Regions from separate parts of the Streptomyces sp. NPDC014734 genome, predicted to be linked through region 1. Evidence: riboswitches for the same ligand, from Rfam matches in the RefSeq annotation. Region 1 holds a riboswitch; each other region holds the start of a gene.
The links. Region 1 has a riboswitch for cobalamin ahead of ACF1CT_RS07010 (cobalamin biosynthesis protein). Riboswitches for the same ligand answer to the same signal wherever they lie in the genome.
Positions count from the first base shown of each region.

Region 2: it holds a riboswitch for cobalamin, as region 1 does, so the genes downstream of both, ACF1CT_RS17810 (ABC transporter substrate-binding protein) here and ACF1CT_RS07010 (cobalamin biosynthesis protein) in region 1, are expected to answer to the same signal.
Region 3: it holds a riboswitch for cobalamin, as region 1 does, so the genes downstream of both, ACF1CT_RS02475 (ribonucleoside-diphosphate reductase subunit alpha) here and ACF1CT_RS07010 (cobalamin biosynthesis protein) in region 1, are expected to answer to the same signal.

Region 1 covers NZ_JBIBYN010000003.1:104,354-110,216, forward strand. The annotation lists gene ehuA (ectoine/hydroxyectoine ABC transporter ATP-binding protein EhuA) at 1-347, shown strand, start outside; gene ACF1CT_RS06995 (IclR family transcriptional regulator) at 514-1,272, shown strand; tRNA gene ACF1CT_RS07000 (tRNA-Lys) at 1,450-1,523, shown strand; gene ACF1CT_RS07005 (MFS transporter) at 1,655-3,172, shown strand; cobalamin riboswitch at 3,437-3,571, shown strand; gene ACF1CT_RS07010 (cobalamin biosynthesis protein) at 3,716-4,735, shown strand; gene ACF1CT_RS07015 (cobyric acid synthase) at 4,732-5,863, shown strand, end outside.
Region 2 covers NZ_JBIBYN010000010.1:34,320-40,182, forward strand. The annotation lists gene ACF1CT_RS17785 (MarR family winged helix-turn-helix transcriptional regulator) at 1-541, shown strand, start outside; gene ACF1CT_RS17790 (hypothetical protein) at 682-1,044, opposite strand; gene ACF1CT_RS17795 (response regulator) at 1,229-1,924, opposite strand; gene ACF1CT_RS17800 (sensor histidine kinase) at 1,896-3,134, opposite strand; gene ACF1CT_RS17805 (alpha/beta hydrolase) at 3,187-4,329, opposite strand; cobalamin riboswitch at 4,562-4,748, shown strand; gene ACF1CT_RS17810 (ABC transporter substrate-binding protein) at 4,779-5,825, shown strand; gene ACF1CT_RS17815 (FecCD family ABC transporter permease) at 5,837-5,863, shown strand, end outside.
Region 3 covers NZ_JBIBYN010000001.1:566,846-572,708, reverse strand. The annotation lists gene ACF1CT_RS02485 (hypothetical protein) at 2-214, shown strand; gene ACF1CT_RS02480 (ribonucleotide-diphosphate reductase subunit beta) at 237-1,268, opposite strand; gene ACF1CT_RS02475 (ribonucleoside-diphosphate reductase subunit alpha) at 1,268-3,676, opposite strand; cobalamin riboswitch at 3,817-3,945, opposite strand; gene mctP (monocarboxylate uptake permease MctP) at 4,113-5,741, opposite strand; gene ACF1CT_RS02465 (DUF3311 domain-containing protein) at 5,738-5,863, opposite strand, start outside.

The DNA.
Region 1 (5,863 bases):
CGGGCAAGATCGACGCCCACCCCTCGCAGTTGTCCGGCGGGCAGCAGCAGCGAGTGGCGATCGCCCGCGCGCTGGCGATGCGGCCGGAGATCCTGCTCCTGGACGAGGTGACCTCCGCGCTCGACCCGGAACTCGTCGCGGGCGTACTGGAGTTGCTCAGTGACATCGCCAGGAACACCGACATCACCATGCTCTGCGTGACCCACGAGATGAACTTCGCTCGCGACGTCTCGGAAACGGTGCTGATGTTCGATTCTGGACGTGTGGTCGAATCCGGACCGCCGGAAAAAATCTTCTCCGATCCGGAGCACGAACGTACGCGCGAGTTCCTTGCCGCGGTGCTGTGACCTCGCCACTCGTCGTACGCGAGTGACTCCGGCATATGCCGTACAGATGCGCCCCAGCTCACGAAGCCGGGGCGCATCGACCCGTCGTCAACAACCGTCCCGAAGCGGCAGCACGGCGGATATCGTGAGGGCAAAGCTTGCGGTCACAACCTGACAGGGGGACGCCGTGGTGTTGAAGCCCGAACCGACCGCACCATTCCACTTGGTGCAGTACGCCCTTCGCGTTCTCGAAACGGTCTCCGGACACGGCGACGGCGTCGCGGACACGCAGATCTCCCGGGAGACGGGACTGCCCCTCGGGCACCTCGCCTCCCTGCTCATGACGCTGCGCCGCGAGGGATACGTCGAACAGGTCGCCGACGGGGAGTATGTCATCGGTGCGTCCCTGCTGCTCCTCGGCTCCGGCGCGGCCCGCAGGAAAGCCCTGGAGGAGAGGCTCCAGCGTTCGCTGGCGCAGCTGCGCGATTCGGTAGGCGCGGCGGTCTACATCAGCCGGTACGTCGACGGCGAGGTCCGGGTCACGCAGTACGCCGACGGGCCCCTCACCCCCGCGGTCAACGAGTGGGTGGACTTCCGGTCGTCCGCACACGCCTCGGCGGTCGGCAAGTGCCTGCTGGCCCAGCTCGACGGGGAGGGCCGCCGCGACCACCTCTCGCGCCACAGGACGCCCCGGCTCACCTCGCGGACGATCACCAACGAGAAGGTGCTCTTCTCCAAGCTCGACAGCCAGCCGGCGACGGTCCCGATGCTCGACCTCCAGGAGTACGCGGTCGGAACCGTGTGTGCGGCGGTGCCGCTGACGGCCGGGGCGTCGGCGGGATGTCTGGCACTGTCGCTCCCGATCGAGGACGCGTACCGGCTGCGTTCGGCGGCGGAGACACTGAACCGGCAGGCGGCACCCGTGCTGCTGTCGCTGGCGCTCTGAGCCGCGCGTCGACCGGTCCGGCGGCCGCGTCGGCCGCCGGACCGCCCTGGCCGCGTCGGCTACTCCGGCCGGACCGGCAACCCCGGCCGCCACGCGCCCGAATTCGCACTGTTCTTCCGGTTTGCGCCCGCTGTCACCAGCACCCGCCGGAAGCAGGTATTATTTTCGAGTCAGCAGGCGCCGCTAGCTCAGTTGGTTAGAGCAGCTGACTCTTAATCAGCGGGTCCGGGGTTCGAGTCCCTGGCGGCGCACAGACAACGCACGAGGCGGTTCACGTACACACGTGAACCGCCTCGTGCGTTTTCCGCTGCCCATCGAGATGTACGAACGTTTTACACATCCGTACTAGACAGATGTTTTAAACGCCCGTACATTCGCAGTCATGACGAACCCCACGAGCACCACCGCCGAGCGCGGACACCTCGCCGGTCGCCGGGAATGGACCGCTTTCGTGGTCCTTCTGCTGCCCCTCCTCCTCGTCTCGATGGACGTTTCCGTCCTCTTCTTCGCGATCCCGGCCATCGACCGGGATCTCGCCCCCAGCGCCACTCAGCAGCTCTGGATCTTCGACGTGTACGCCTTCGCCCTGGCCGGTCTGCTCATCACGATGGGTTCGCTCGGGGACCGGATCGGACGCCGCAGGCTGCTGCTCATCGGCGCGTTCGCGTTCAGCGCCGCGTCGGTCGCGGCCGCGTACGCCACAAGTCCCGAAATGCTGATCGCGGCCCGTGCGGTGCTCGGAATCGGCGGTGCGACGCTGATGCCGTCGACGATGGGGCTCGTGCGGAACATGTTCCGCGACGAGCGGCAGCGGGGCCGCGCCATCGGCATCTGGTCGGGCGCCATGGCCGGCGGAATCGCGCTCGGCTCGGTGCTCAGCGGAGTCATGCTGGAACACTTCTGGTGGGGCTCGGTCTTCCTGATCAACGTCCCGGCGATGGTGCTGCTGCTGGTCCTGGTGCCGGTACTGGTCCCGGAGTTCAAGGACCCGAACCCCGGACGGTTCGACTTCCTGAGCGTGCCGTTGTCGATGGGGGCCGTGCTGCCGGTCGTCTACGGGGTCAAGGAGAGCGCCGCGCACGGACTCGACGCGTCACGCGCGCTCGTCGTCGCGGCCGGTCTCCTCGTCGGGCTGCTCTTCGTCCGCCGTCAGCGCGGCCGCGGCGACGCGATGATCAGCCGGGAACTGTTCCGCGGGCACGGTTTCGGGGCCGGAATCGGGCTGAACGCACTGGCGTCCTTCGCCATGATGGGCTCCTCGTTCTTCACCACGCAGTATCTGCAGTCGGTGCTCGGCATGAGCACGATGGAAGCAGCGCTGTGGAGCCTCGCTCCGTCGCTGGCGGTGGGCGCCGCGGCACCGACCGCCACGGCGATCGCCCAGCGGACCGACCGGGTCCGGGTCATCTGCGCCGGTTTCGTGATCGCCGCCGCCGGTTTCGCCGTTCTCGCCCTTACCGGTACCGACTCGTTGTGGCTGCTGCTCACCGGCTGCGCCGTGATGAGCTGCGGCATCGTCACCGTGATGGCGCTCGTCTCGGACCTGGCACTGTCCACCGCCCCGCCGAACAAGGCGAGCTCGGCGGCCTCGCTGCTGGAGACCGGCCAGGAGTTCGGCGGTGCGATGGGGATGGCCCTGCTGGGCGCGGTGGCCACGGCGGTCTACACCGCGGACATGCCCGGCTCGGCTCTGGCGGACGCCCGCAAGACGCTGGCGGGCGCGGTGGCCACCGGGGACCGCTCACTGATCACCGCGGGGAGGGATGCCTTCGTCCACAGCATGCAGTACGCCTCGGTCGCGGGGGCCGCGCTGCTGCTGGTGGGTGCGGTGCTCGCCGTGACCCTGCTGCGCCGGAGGTCCGCGGTGGGGGACCGCGACGCACTGGCGCTGACCAGCTGACCGCCCGGCGGCGGGTTCACCGGCGGTCACTCACCGCGGAGAACGACCGCGCGACGGACGGGGCGGGGGGGGGGGGGCGCGGGGGGGGGGCCCCCCCCCCCCCCCCCCCCCCGGCCCCCCCCCCCCCCCCCCCCGCCCCCCCCCCCCACGCCGTGGACCGCGGCCCGATGTGGGTCTCGGCACACCGCGCCGTCGCAGGTCAACGGCAAGTTGACGGGCGTTCTCGGTGCGTGGTGGACTGCCGGAGCCAATTACGGCGACAGCAGAGGAAGCCGGTGCGAATCCGGCGCGGTCCCGCCACTGTCACCGGGGAGCGGCCCCCTTCACCGGGAACGTCACGGCACGCCACGCGCGGGCCGGAAGGCCGGGGGAACCGCGGATCCGGGAGCCAGGAGACTCTCGTCGCCGGTCTCGTCGAACCAGGGCGCGGACCCTGAGTGAGGACATGTCACCATGCCTGGCAGCCGTGCGTCCCTTGCAGTGGCGCTCTCGCCGAGAGCCGCCCGTACGAAGCCCCTCCGAGGCGCGACGGCCGGCTGAGCCATGCGTGCCGACCACATCTTCGCGTACGGCGCCACGGCCGGCCTGATCGGCGACCTGCTGCTCGGTGACCCCCGCAGGGGGCACCCGGTCGCCGCCTTCGGGCGGGCCGCGGCGGGCGTCGAGCGCCGACTGTGGCACGACCACCGCGGGTGGGGCGCGCTGCACACCCTTGTCTGCGCCGGGGGCGCCGCGGGTGGTGCCGTGCTGCTCACCCGCGCCCTCCGGAGTCGCCCCACCGCCTCCGTCGTGCTGACCGCGGCCGCCACCTGGTCCGTCGTCGGCGGCACGTCGCTGGGGCGGGAGGCGCGGGCCATCGGCGGCGCCCTGGCCGCCGGGGACGTGGAGCTCGCCCGTGAGCGGCTGCCGCGTCTGTGCGGGCGCGACCCGCACTCCCTGGACGGGCCGCAGATCGCCCGCGCCGTGGTGGAGTCCGTGGCCGAGAACACCTCGGACGCCGTGGTGGGCGCCCTGGTGTGGGGGGCGCTTGCCGGGGTCCCCGGCCTCGTCGGCTTCCGGGCCGCCAACACCCTGGACGCGATGGTCGGTCACATGTCGCCCCGCCACCGCCGCTACGGCTGGGCCTCCGCCCGCCTCGACGACGTCATGGGCTGGCCCGGCGCCCGTCTGACGGCCCTGCTCACCGCGGCCGCCGGAGGGCGGCCGCGGGACGCGGTACGGGCCTGGCGGGCCGACGCGGCGAAGCACCCGAGCCCCAACGCGGGCCCGGTCGAGGCGTCGTTCGCGGGTGCGCTGGGCGTACGCCTCGGCGGGACGCTCGCGTACGGCGGCCGGGTCGAGCACCGGCCCGTGCTGGGCGGGGCGACCGGCCGCGCGGTGGAGACCGCGGACATCGAACGGGCGGTACGGCTGTCGCGCCGGGTCGGCGCACTGGCCCTCGGCGTGTGCGTGGCGGCCCGGCTGGGCGCGGGCCTCGCCGCCCGCCGTATCGCGGGAGCCGGGGCCCCGGGGGGCCGGGGCGCCGGCGGACGGCGACGGATCACGGGACGGAGACGGACATGAGCGGCGGACTGCTGATCGCCGGCACCACCTCGGACGCCGGGAAGAGCGTCGTCACGGCGGGCATCTGCCGCTGGCTCGTGCGCCGGGGCGTGAAGGTGGCGCCCTTCAAGGCGCAGAACATGTCGCTGAACTCCTACGTCACCCGGGAGGGCGCCGAGATCGGCCGCGCCCAGGCGATGCAGGCGGCGGCCGCCCGGGTGGAGCCGACCGCGCTGATGAACCCGGTCCTGCTCAAGCCCGGCGGCGACCGCTCCAGCCAGGTGGTCCTGATGGGCAGGCCGGTGGGCGAGATGAGCGCCCGCGGCTACCACGGCGGCCGTCAGGAGGCGCTGTTCGGCACCGTGGTGGACTGCCTGGATCAGCTCCGGAGCACGTACGACGCGGTGATCTGCGAGGGCGCGGGGAGTCCGGCCGAGATCAATCTGCGGCGCACGGACATCGTGAACATGGGGGTCGCCCGTGCGGCGGGCTTCCCGGTCGTCGTGGTCGGCGACATCGACCGCGGCGGGGTCTTCGCCTCGTTCTTCGGGACGACCGCGCTGCTGGCCGCCGAGGACCAGGCACTGATCGCGGGCTACCTGGTGAACAAGTTCCGGGGCGACGTGTCGCTGCTGGAGCCGGGCCTGGAGATGCTGCACGGGATCACCGGGCGCCGGACGTACGGGGTGCTGCCCTTCGCGCACGGTCTCGGCATCGACGAGGAGGACGGCCTGAGGGTCTCGCTGCGCGGTGCCGTGCGCGAGTCGGTCGTCGCGCCGCCGCACGGCGAGGACGTGCTGCGGGTCGCCGTGTGCGCGGTCCCGTTGATGTCGAACTTCACCGACGTGGACGCGCTGGCCGCCGAGCCGGGCGTCGTCGTCCGGTTCGTGGACCGTGCCGAGGAACTCGCCGACGCCGACCTGGTCGTGGTCCCGGGCACCCGGGGCACGGTGAGGGCCCTGGCCTGGCTGCGCGAACGCGGTCTCGCCGAGGCCCTGGAGCGGCGCGCCGCCGAGGGCCGGCCGGTGCTCGGGATCTGCGGCGGCTTCCAGCTCCTCGGTGAGCGCATCGAGGACGAGGTGGAGTCCCGGGCCGGTCGGGTCGACGGGCTGGGGCTGCTCCCGGTACGCGTCCGCTTCGACCGCGAGA
Region 2 (5,863 bases), on a different contig from region 1:
CGCGCGCACCGCCCGCCCCCAGCGCCCCGACCCGCCGTCCGCGCTGGAGGACGCGCTGTCGCATCTGCAGTGCGTGCTGGTCGCCCGCCGCACCGCGACCAACCCCGAGCACATCAACTGGCAGCAGTACGACGTCCTGGAGACGCTGCGCATCCGTGGCGCCATGAGCCCCTCACGGCTCAGCGACGCCCTGGGCGTGTCGCGGCAGACCGCGTCGAAGGCGTTGCGTGTCCTGAAGGACCTCGAACTGGTCCGCCAGACGGCCCACGGCGAGGACCGGAGGGAGCAGACGACCTCACTGACGCCGAAGGGACATACCTTCCTGACCCAGGCCGCGTGGGGCCGCCGGGAGAACGCCGACGCCGCCGCGGGGGCGCTCTCGCCCGGCGAGCGGGCCCTGTTCGCGGAGATGTGCCAGAAGGTCGCCGACTCGGTCGCCGCCCTGCGGCACGGGGCGCCCGCGGAGGGCGGCACGCCCGCCGGTCCCGGTCCACGTCGCGGCGACGTGGCGGACGAGGGGCCGGAACCGGGCGCCGTGTGAGCGGGGCCGCCCATCGCGCCCGGTGGTCGCACCGGTGGCCGCGGTCGCCGCGCCCGGCGTCCCGGAGGGGCTCGGCGCGACGGCGGCCGTGGTGGGCGCGACCGGCCCGGGAGCGGGGCCGGTCGCCGCTCCGCCCGGCCTCATCCCGCCGTCACCCGCGCGTCGCCCCCGTCCCCTATCCTCGCGGTCCGGCTGACCCACTGGGCCAGCGTGAGCTGTGCGGTCCCGGCCGTGCGGGCGGGACGCTGGCGGCAGGCCGCCGCGCGGTCGCCCGTGTCCTGGTCCGCCCCCCGGTTCCGGCCGGTGCTCTCGGCAAGCGCTCGGCGCAGCAGGGACAGGTGCGCGGGCAGGACCGTACGGCAGTCGTCGGCGGCCCGGTGGGTGGAACGCGTGGCCGGGTGGGTTCCCCTCGTGACCGTCTCCTCGGCTGCGGGGGACGTGCGGGGGCGCGCGTCGGCCGGTCGTTCACCGATCGTGCTGTGGTTCTCGGTCGCAGTGAACATGGGACACGCCCTTCGGGTGAGGCGGCGGGACTCGTTCATGGCGAAACCTCCGTTCGCCCTCCCACCTTCGCCCCGGCACGGCCCCCGGCGCGTCGTCCCCCCGCAGCGATTCCCGGCTACCACGACCGCGGTATCCGTTCCCGCCGCCTACGACCGCGCCGGCACGTCCGTACCGCGTCGGCACCTACAGGGGCGCCTGCGACGAGCCCGACTCCGCCGCCGGGCTGACCAGTCCGCACTGGTAGGCGATGACGACGAGCTGGGCCCGGTCGCGGGCCGCCAGCTTCGTCATGGCGCGGTTGACGTGGGTCTTGGCGGTCAGCGGACTGACGAACAGCCGTTCCGCGATCTCCTCGTTCGACAGCCCGAGTGCCGCCAGCCCGACCACGTCGCGCTCGCGCGGCGTCAGGCACCCCAGCCGCTCGTGCACGCCCGCCGGGCAGGGGTCCGGCTGTGCGAGGAAACGCCCGATCAGCGACCGCGTCGCCGAGGGCGACAGCAGGGCCTCCCCGGACGCGACGGTGCGTACGGCGTCGAGGAGTTCCTCGGGCCGGGCCCCCTTTCCGAGGAAGCCGCTCGCACCGGCACGCAGGGCCTCGGCGACGTGCTCGTCGTCCTCGAAGGTCGTCAGGACGAGCACCTTCACCCCGGCGAGGTCCGCGGACTCGCTGATGTGCCGCGTGGCGTCGAGGCCGTCCATCTCCGGCATGCGGATGTCCATCAGGACCACGTCGGGGCGCTCCGCGCGCGCCAGCTCCAGCGCCTCCTGCCCGTTGGAGGCCTCCCCCACCGTCTCCATGTCGTCCGTGGAGTCGAACAGCATCCTGAAGGTGCCCCGCAGCAGGGCCTGGTCATCGGCAAGCAGTACGCGAATCGTCATGCCCGTCTCTCCTCGGTGGTTCGCCCATGGCCTGACCGGGACGCAGGGGCAGGTGGGCCGTCACGGTGAAGCCGCCCTCCGGGCGCGCTCCCGCGTACAGCCGGCCGCCGACCGTGGAGGCCCTCTCGCGCATCCCGATCAGCCCGTGCCCGGTCCCCGGACGGGTGTGGTTCCCGCCGGTGCGTCCGTCGTCCTCGACGGTGATCGTCAGCCGCTCGGGGCGGTAGTGCAGGAACAGCCGGGCGTGGTCGGCCCCGGCGTGCTTGTGCACGTTGGTCAGGGCCTCCTGCACGATGCGGTACGCGGCCAGATCGACCGCCGGGGCCAGCGGTTCCGCGGTGCCCCGCCGGGTATGGCTCACGGTCAGACCGGCGCGTTCGAACGACGCCAGGAGCGCCGGTACGCGCGCGAGGCCCGGCATGGGATCGCGTGGCGCCACCGGGTCGCCGGACTGTCGCAGCAGGCCCACGGTCACCCGTAGTTCGTCGAGCGCCGACCGGCTGGTGTCCCGGATGTCCTCCAGTGCGGCGAGGATCCGCTCCGGCCGCCGTTCCACCAGGTGGACGGCCACCCCGGCCTGAGCGTTGATCAGGGCGATGTGGTGCGCGACGATGTCGTGCAGCTCGCGTGCGATCCGCACCCGCTCGGCCGCCACCCGCTGTTGCGCCTCCTGCTCGCGCGTCCGCTCCGCGTGCTCCGCCCGTTCCTCCACGGCGGCGACGTAGGCGCGGCGCGAGCGCACCCCGTCCCCCACGGCCGCCGGCAGGGCGGTCCACGCCAGCATCGCCGCGTTGTCGGGAGCCAGCCAGGAGCGGGGATCGCAGATCACCGCCGCTCCCACCAGAACGGCGGCCGAAAGCGAAGCCGCGGTCCAGGTGGCACGCCGGTCGGTGAGCACGGCGACGGTGTAGACCGACACCAGGACCGGGCTGATCACCAGCGGACTCTCGCGGAACCCGAACACCTGGAACACCACTCCGCAGCCGACCGCGACGACCAGTACGCCGATCGGGTGACGGCGACGCCACAGCAGCGCGGCACAGCCCACTGCCGCCAGTACCACTGCGGACCAGCGCAGGGAGAAGTAGTGCTCGTGCGGCACGACCGAGGCGGCAACGATGGACAGCACGAACAGTGCCACCACGCCCAGCGCGTCCAGCACGCCGTTGCGGCCCCGGTCCCGCCGCCTCCATCCGCTGATCACCGCCATGCCACCACCGTAGGGTGGACGGCCGCGCCGGGCATCGTGTGGCGTCCCGCGGTCAGACGCCCTTGGCGGGAGGGACCCGGCCCCTGTGGGGGGAGAGTTCGGCCGTGAGCCAGCGGAAGACCTGCGGCACCTGACGCTCCCAGAGTCCCGTGGTGTGCGGCCCGCTCACTCCGGCCACCACCACGTGTGTCGGGAGCACCGCCGCGCGCCGGAGCGCGAGGCCGTCGCGGTAGCCGTCGTCGCGGGAGCCCGAGAGGTAGAGCGAGACGCGTGGCGGGGTGGTGGCGTGGCGCAGGATCCACAGCGGGTTGTTGACCCTCCGCAGATGCGGGGTCCGGGCCGTGAGGGAGGCCCGTTCGGCGGCCGGGTCGTTGTAGCCGGAGAGGCCGACCGCGGCCCGGTACCGGTCCGGGTGGGCGAGTGCCATCTTCACGGCGCAGTGCGCGCCCGCCGAGTACCCCGCCACCGCCCAGCCGCTCGCGCGGCTCTGCGCGCGGAAGGTGTCGGTCACCATCTGCCGGACGTCCACGCTGAGCCAGGACTCGGCGTCGACGACGCCCGGCACGTTGGCGCACCCGGTGTCCTTGCCCGCCAGCAGGTTGGTCCGCGGCTCCACGAGGATGAACGGGGCGATCCTCCCGCTCCGCATTCCGGCCTCCAGCTGCGACTGCACCCGCAGGCTGACGAACCACGCCTTCGCCGATCCGGGAAAACCGCCGAGGAGCTCGACCACGGGGAACTTCCGGTGCCGGAAGGACGGCCGGTCGTACTGCGGCGGGAGCCATACGTACACCTCGCCGCGCACGCCCGACACCGGGCCGCGCAACTGGGTCACGCGGACGCCCCGGCCCATCCGGGCGTCGTGCGTCGGGCCGAAGTGCTGGACGGTCCTCGGCTGGTCCGCCAGCCGCTTGTCGGTGCCGAGTCCGTCGCTCCCCAGGTCCGGGGCGGCGACGACGTGGTGTCCGGTGCCGAGCAGGTCGGCCCAGCTGTCGTAGAGGCCGTTGGCGTTGTTGACCATCACGAAGACGCTCAGCACGGCCGCCGCCTGCGCGAGGACGACCATCACCAGGCGCGCCGCACCGCGCACGACGGCGGGTCCGCCCACCCGGCCCCAGAGCAACAGCGGAAGCAGCACGGTGACCAGGGCCAGGGCGACCGTGGCCAGGAAGAAGGGTGTCCCCGTCAGGCTCATCACGCCAGGGAGGATGCCGCACACGCCGCAAAGGTTTACCCGCTTTTCCGCCTCTTTACGTCGGATGTGAGACAGCCGGGAACCCCGTGTTGACGCCGGGGCCGTCCGGATGCCCGTTCGCCGTCTCACCGGCGGTGCGATCCGGTGCGCCGGCTCGCACCGCGAAGGGCGCGGAGACGGATCCGGCCGCCGGGGTGCGATCACTCACACCGGCCGCCTTTGTGCCGCAACCTCAAGGAAACGTAATATCGGCAGGTCATCGCCGCGACGGACCACAGGAAGCCGGTGCAAATCCGGCACGGTCCCGCCACTGTGACCGGGGAGTGCACCCCTTCGGCATGCCACCGCGCGCGGCGCGGGAGGGCGGGAGGAACGTCGATCCGGGAGTCAGGACACTGCCCTGTCGCGGGCCCGTTGTGAGGGAGCGCGGACTCCCCAGGAGGCTCTACGTGTATTTCGGCATTCCCCGCCGCCCCGTCTGCCCGCCCGCCCGCCGTCGTGCGCTGCGCGCCGCCGCCGCGGCTGCCGCCCTGTCCACCGTCCTGCTCGCCGCGGGCTGCGGGGCGGGCGAGGACTCCCCCGAGGACCGGAAGGCCGCCGCGCGGGCGACGGCCCGGGGTTTCCCGGTCACCGTCGACAACTGCGGTGTGAAGACGACGTACGACAAGCCGCCCGCACGCGTCGTCACCATCCACCAGCACCCGGCGGAGCTGATGCTCGCCCTGGGGCTCAAGGACCGCATGGTCGGCACCGCGTTCCCCGACTCCGCCGTCCTGCCCGAGCTGAGGAAGGACTTCGAGGCGATCCCCGAGCTGGCACGCAAGGAGCCGTCGTTCGAGTCGATCCTGGACGCGGAGCCGGACTTCGTCTACGGCGGCTACGGCAGCGCGTTCGCCGAGAACGAGGGCCGTTCCCGCAAGGCGTTCGCCGACGCGGGCATCGACACCTACCTCAACCGCGAGTACTGCGCCAAGAACAAGCCCGTGACGATGCGGGACACCTACGAGGAGATCCGTACCGTCGGCAGCGTCTTCGGCATACCGGACCGCGCCGACAAGCTGGTGACCGAACTCCGCGGACGCGTCGACAAGGCCGCCACCGCCGTCAAGAACGCCCCCGCGGTGCCCGTCTTCGTGTACGACAGCGGCGACAAGACGGCGTTCACCGCGGGCGGCAAGGGCCTGGGCAGCGAGCTGATCCGCCTGGCCGGCGGCAGGAACGTCTTCGGGGACCTGGACGACGTCTTCGGGGACGTCTCCTGGGAGCAGGTGGTGGCCCGCAAGCCCGAGGTCATCGCCATCTACGACTACGCGGGATCCGGCACCGTCGAGCAGAAGAAGAAGTTCCTCCTCTCGCAGCCGGCGCTCGCCGACGTCCCGGCCGTGAGGAACGAACGGTTCGTGGTGCTGCCGCTGACCGACACGCTGGTCGGCATCCGGTCGGCCTACGCGGTCGACGGCCTGGCCCGCGGGCTGCACCCCGAGCGTTTCCGGTGACGCGGACATCCGTGGAGGACGGCCCGGCCGCGGCCGCG
Region 3 (5,863 bases), on a different contig from region 1:
CATGAACACCTTCCTGAATGTTCTCGGCATGTCCGCGTTCGTCGTCCTCTCCCTGCTGCCCGCCCTCCTCGGCCTCGCCCGGGAGCGCCGCATCTCCCGCGAACTGCTGGAGGCGGAACGGGCACGGGGGGACGCGCCACCGGAAACGGAGGGCGCCGCCCGGCCGGTCATGGCCGAGCGGCGCCCGTACGTCAGGAGCTGGGCCCGGATCTGATCCACCGGGCCCGCCCGGTGGATCAGAAGTCCTCGTCCAGGTCGACCGAGCCCTCCACCGCCACCTGGTACGCGGACGGCCGGCGCTCGAAGAAGTTCGTCAGCTCCTGCACGCCCTGGAGCTCCATGAACGAGAACGGGTTCTCGGAGCCGTAGACCGCGGGGAAGCCCAGCCGGGTGAGGCGCTGGTCGGCCACGCACTCCAGGTACTGCCGCATCGACTCCGTGTTCATGCCGGGCAGTCCCTCGCCGCACAGGTCGCGGCCGAACTGCAGCTCCGCCTCCACGGCCTCCTTCAGCATGTCGGTGACCTGCTGCTGGAGCTCGTCGTCGAAGAGGTCCGGCTCCTCCTTGCGGACGGTGTCCACGACCTCGAACGCGAAGTTCATGTGCATCGTCTCGTCGCGGAACACCCAGTTGGTGCCCGTGGCGAGACCGTGCAGCAGGCCGCGCGAGCGGAACCAGTAGACGTACGCGAACGCGCCGTAGAAGAACAGTCCCTCGATGCACGCCGCGAAGCAGATGAGGTTGAGGAGGAAGCGACGGCGGTCGGCCCTGCTCTCCAGCCGGTCGATCTTCTCGACCGAGTCCATCCACCTGAAGCAGAACTCGGCCTTCTCGCGGATGGACGGGATGTTCTCGACCGCCGCGAACGCCGCCGCCCGGTCCTCCGGATCGGGCAGGTAGGTGTCGAGCAGCGTCAGATAGAACTGGACGTGCACGGCCTCCTCGAACAGCTGACGGCTCAGGTACAGCCGCGCCTCGGGGGAGTTGATGTGCTTGTAGAGCGTGAGCACCAGGTTGTTGGCGACGATCGAGTCACCCGTCGCGAAGAAGGCGACGAGCCGCCCGATCATGTGCTGCTCACCCGGCGACAGCTTCGCGAGGTCGGCGACGTCCGAGTGGAGATCGACCTCCTCCACCGTCCAGGTGTTCTTGATCGCGTCCCGGTAGCGCTCGTAGAAATCGGGGTAGCGCATGGGGCGCAGGGTCAGCTCGAAGCCCGGGTCGAGCAGGTTCTTCTCGGCCTTCGCGGTGTGTTCGGTGGAGCTCATTACTGGCAGGCCTCGCAGGACTCGGGGTTTTCGAGGGAACAGGCGATCGCGTCCGCGTCGGGCGCCGACGCCTGCTGGGCGGGAACGACGGCGGCGGCGGCCGTGCCGGAGGCCGCGCGGGCGATCCGGGTGGCGGGGCGGGACCGCAGGTAGTACGTCGTCTTCAGCCCCTTCTTCCAGGCGTACGCGTACATGGAGGAGAGCTTGCCGATGGTCGGCGTCTCCAGGAAGAGGTTCAGCGACTGGCTCTGGTCGAGGAACGGCGTACGGGCCGCCGCCATGTCGATCAGACCGCGCTGCGGGATCTCCCACGCGGTGCGGTACAGGGCCCGCACGTCCTCGGGGATCCAGGCGAAGCCCTGCACCGAGCCGCTCGCCTCGCGCAGCGCCTCACGGGTGCGCGCGTCCCACACGCCGAGCTTCTTCAACTCCTCCACCAGATAGGCGTTGACCTGGAGGAACTCGCCGCTGAGCGTCTCGCGCTTGAAGAGGTTGGAGACCTGCGGCTCGATGCACTCGTACACACCCGCGATCGAGGCGATCGTCGCCGTCGGCGCGATGGCCAGCAGCAGCGAGTTGCGCATCCCGGTCCTCGCGACGCGGGCGCGCAGCGCGTCCCAGCGCTCCGGCCAGTTCAGCTCGGCGTCGTAGTGGTCCGGGTGCAGCACCCCGCGCGCGGCACGCGTCTGCTCCCAGGCGGGCAGCGGACCCGACCGCTCGGCGAGATCGCAGGACGCCTCGTACGCGGCCAGCATGATCCGCTCGGCGATCCGTGTGGACAGCGCGCGGGCCGCGGGGGAGTCGAACGGCAGCCGCAGCTGGAAGAAGACGTCCTGGAGGCCCATCGCACCCAGGCCCACCGGGCGCCACTTGGCGTTGGAACGCCCGGCCTGCTCGGTCGGGTAGAAGTTGATGTCGACGACCCGGTCCAGGAAGGTCACGGCGGTGCGGACGGTGGCGTCCAGCCGCTCCCAGTCGATGTCGCCGTCGGCCACGAACGCGCCGAGGTTGACCGATCCCAGGTTGCAGACGGCCGTCTCGCCGTCGTCGGTGACTTCGAGGATCTCGGTGCACAGGTTCGACGAGTGGACGACGCGGCCCGGCTCGGCGGTCTGGTTGGCGGTCCGGTTGGCGGCGTCCTTGAACGTCATCCAGCCCTGGCCGGTCTGCGCGAGGGTGCGCATCATCCGGCCGTACAGCTCACGGGCCGGCATCGTCTTGCGGGCCAGGCCCTTCGCCTCGGCGGCCCGGTACGCGGCGTCGAACGCGTCGCCCCACAGGTCGACGAGCTCGGGCACGTCGGAGGGGGAGAACAGCGACCAGTCGCCGTCCGCGTCGACCCGGCGCATGAACTCGTCGGGGATCCAGTGCGCCAGGTTGAGGTTGTGCGTGCGCCGCTGGTCCTCGCCCGTGTTGTCGCGCAGCTCCAGGAACTCCTCGATGTCCGCGTGCCAGGTCTCCAGGTAGACCGCGGCGGCACCCTTGCGGCGACCGCCCTGGTTGACGGCGGCGACGGACGCGTCGAGCGTCTTCAGGAACGGCACGATGCCGTTGGAGTGTCCGTTGGTGCCGCGGATCAGCGAGCCGCGGGCCCGGATGCGGGAGTACGGCAGGCCGATGCCGCCCGCGTGCTTCGAGAGCCGCGCCACCTGGTGGTAGCGGTCGTAGATCGAGTCGAGCTCGTCGAGCGGGGAGTCCAGCAGGTAGCAGGAGGACATCTGCGGGTGCCGGGTGCCGGAGTTGAACAGGGTCGGCGAGGACGGCAGGTAGTCGAGCCGGCTCATCAGCCGGTACAGCGCCGCGACGTCGTCCACGGCCTGCGGCGAGTCGTCCTCGGCGAGCCCGGACGCCACCCGCAGCATGAAGTGCTGCGGGGTCTCGATGACCTGGCGGGTGTGCGGGTGGCGCAGCAGGTAGCGACTGTGCAGGGTCCGCAGGCCGAAGTAGCCGAACCTGTCGTCGGCGCCGTCGACGAGGGCGCGTTCGACGAGGGCGTCCAGGGTCGCCGTGTGGGCCGCGACGAACGCGGCGGTGCGGTCGGCGATCAGGCCCTCGCGGTGACCGACGGCGACGGAGGCGGAGAAGGAGACAGCGCCCTGGCCCGCCGCCTCGTCCGCGATGGTGCGGGTGAGCAGCCGGGCGGCGAGCCGGGAGTAGGCGGGGTCCTCGGAGATGAGTCCCGCGGCGGCCTCGGTGGCCAGCGACCGCAGCTCGGCCTCGTCCGCCCGGGCGCTGCGGCCCCGCAGCGCGGCGGCGGCCACCCGTCCGGGGTCGGCGTCGGGAAGGTCGACGGTGAGGTCGGTCAGGGTCCGCAGCAGCGCGGTGCCCGGTCCGTCCTGTGCGGTTCCCTCGGACTCGGCCGCTACGGACGCGGCGACTGAGGCCGGATCGGCTGGCGCGATGGTCACGTGGTGCTCTCCCTCGCTCGGCTCGGGGCCAGGGCGGGGGAACGGGGCAGCCGGGCAGCACGGAGCCCTGGGCGGGCGGCACTGCGTACGGCGTCCACCGGCCCATCCGCGAGGCCCGGACGTCTGGCACCCGGATCGGTCGAGCCGGGTGCGCTGTCGGCAGGTCGTCGGACTTCGTCGGGGGTGCGCAAAAGCGCACTGAACACACCGTTGCGGGACAGTTCCGGATTCGCACCGGATTCCCCTGCGACGACAGCGAGGATGAGCATACATGTGGGGGCCGCCCGATGAGGCAGCCCCCAGATGTTGTGTCGGCCTCCGTGTGCCGGGCCCGCAGGAGGCGCCCTGCGGGCCTCGTGCCGGGCGGCGGACGGCCCGCCACCCGCCCCCTTTCGAAGGGGCGGGGACGGGCCGTCCGGGGGCCGGGAAGGGGCGGTCAGCGACCGTCCGGAACTCCCGCGGTGACCGGCGCCGGCTCCGCCCGGACACCCGGGTCGCCCGCGTCGGCCGTGTAGTCGGCCGGTGACGTCTCGTCCGTTCCGGCGGGCGCCTTCACCGTGTTCAGGACGAACGTCAGCACCACCGTCACGATCACGTTCAGCACGAACGCGGTGAGGCCGATGTAACCGATCTCACCGATGCCGGGGATCTTCTCGGAGGAGCCGCCGAAGTGCTTCTGGGTGGGCGACGCCACTCCGTACGCGGCCAGCGTGCCGTACACCATGCCGACCGCCCAGCCCGCGAGCAGTGCCCAGCGGTGGAACCAGCGGGTGAACAGGCCGCCGACGAGGGCGGGCATCGTCTGGAGGATCCAGATCCCGCCGAGCAGCTGGAAGTTGATCGCGACCGTCTTGTCCATGGTGAGGACGAAGGCCAGCGCCCCGACCTTCACCAGCAACGACACAAGCTTGGAGACCTTGGTCTCCTGCTCGGGAGTCGCGTCCGGCTTCAGGAAGTCCTTGTAGATGTTGCGGGTGAAGAGGTTCGCCGCCGCGATCGACATGATCGCCGCGGGCACCAGCGCGCCGATCCCGATGGCGGCGAACGCCACCCCCGCGAACCAGTCGGGGAACATGTTCTCGAAAAGCTGCGGAATGGCCAGCTGCCCGTTGTCCACCTCGATCCCGGCGGCGATCGCCATGAAACCGAGCAGCGCCAGCAGCCCGAGCATCAGCGAGTACAGCGGCAGGATCGTGGTGTTGCGCCGGATCACGTCGCGGCTGCGGCTGGAGAGCGTCGCCGTGATCGAGTGCGGGTACATGAAGAGCGCCAGCGCCGAGCCCAGCGCCAGGGTGGCGTAGCCCCACTGGCTGCCCGCGCCGGGGGCCAGGGCACCGGTCGGCTTCCCTCCCGGCGGCCCGGCGAACTTCTCCTGCGCGGCGGCGAAGATGTCGTGGAAGCCGCCCAGCTTGATCGGGATGTAGATGATCGCCACGGCGATGACCAGGTAGATCAGCCCGTCCTTGACGAACGCGATCAGCGCGGGCGCCCGCAGGCCGGACGAGTAGGTGTACGCGGCGAGCACCGCGAAGGCGATCAGCAGCGGCAGGTCCTTGACGAACCAGTGGGTGTTCTCGCCGCCGCCGACGCCCATCACGTCCAGCACCGCCTGGATGCCGACGAGTTGCAGCGCGATGTACGGCATGGTGGCGAGGATGCCGGTGACGGCGACCGCCAGCGACAGGCCCTTCGAACCGAACCGGCCGCGCACGAAGTCCGAGGTGGTCACGTACCCGTGCCGGTGCGAGACCGACCACAGCCGGGGCAGGAAGGTGAAGATCAGCGGGTACACCAGGATCGTGTACGGCACGGCGAAGAAGCCGGACGCGCCGGCCGCGTAGATCGCCGCGGGGACGGCGACGAAGGTGTACGCCGTGTACAGGTCGCCGCCGAGCAGGAACCAGGTGACCCAGGTGCCGAACGACCGTCCGCCCAGGCCCCATTCGTCGAGACTCGCCTCGTTCTCGGCCTTGCGCCAGCGCGCCGCCAGGAAGCCCATGACCGTGACGGCCAGGAAGAAGAAGACGAAGACGCCGAGCGCGACGCCGTTCACGCCGTCCTTCACGCCGACGCACCCCCCTTGCGGGCGCGCTGGTCACGCCGCCACAGCGTGTGCGCGGTCGCGGTGAGCGCGGTGGAGATCAGTACCCAGAGCATCTGGTACCAGTAGAAGAACGGAACGCCGAT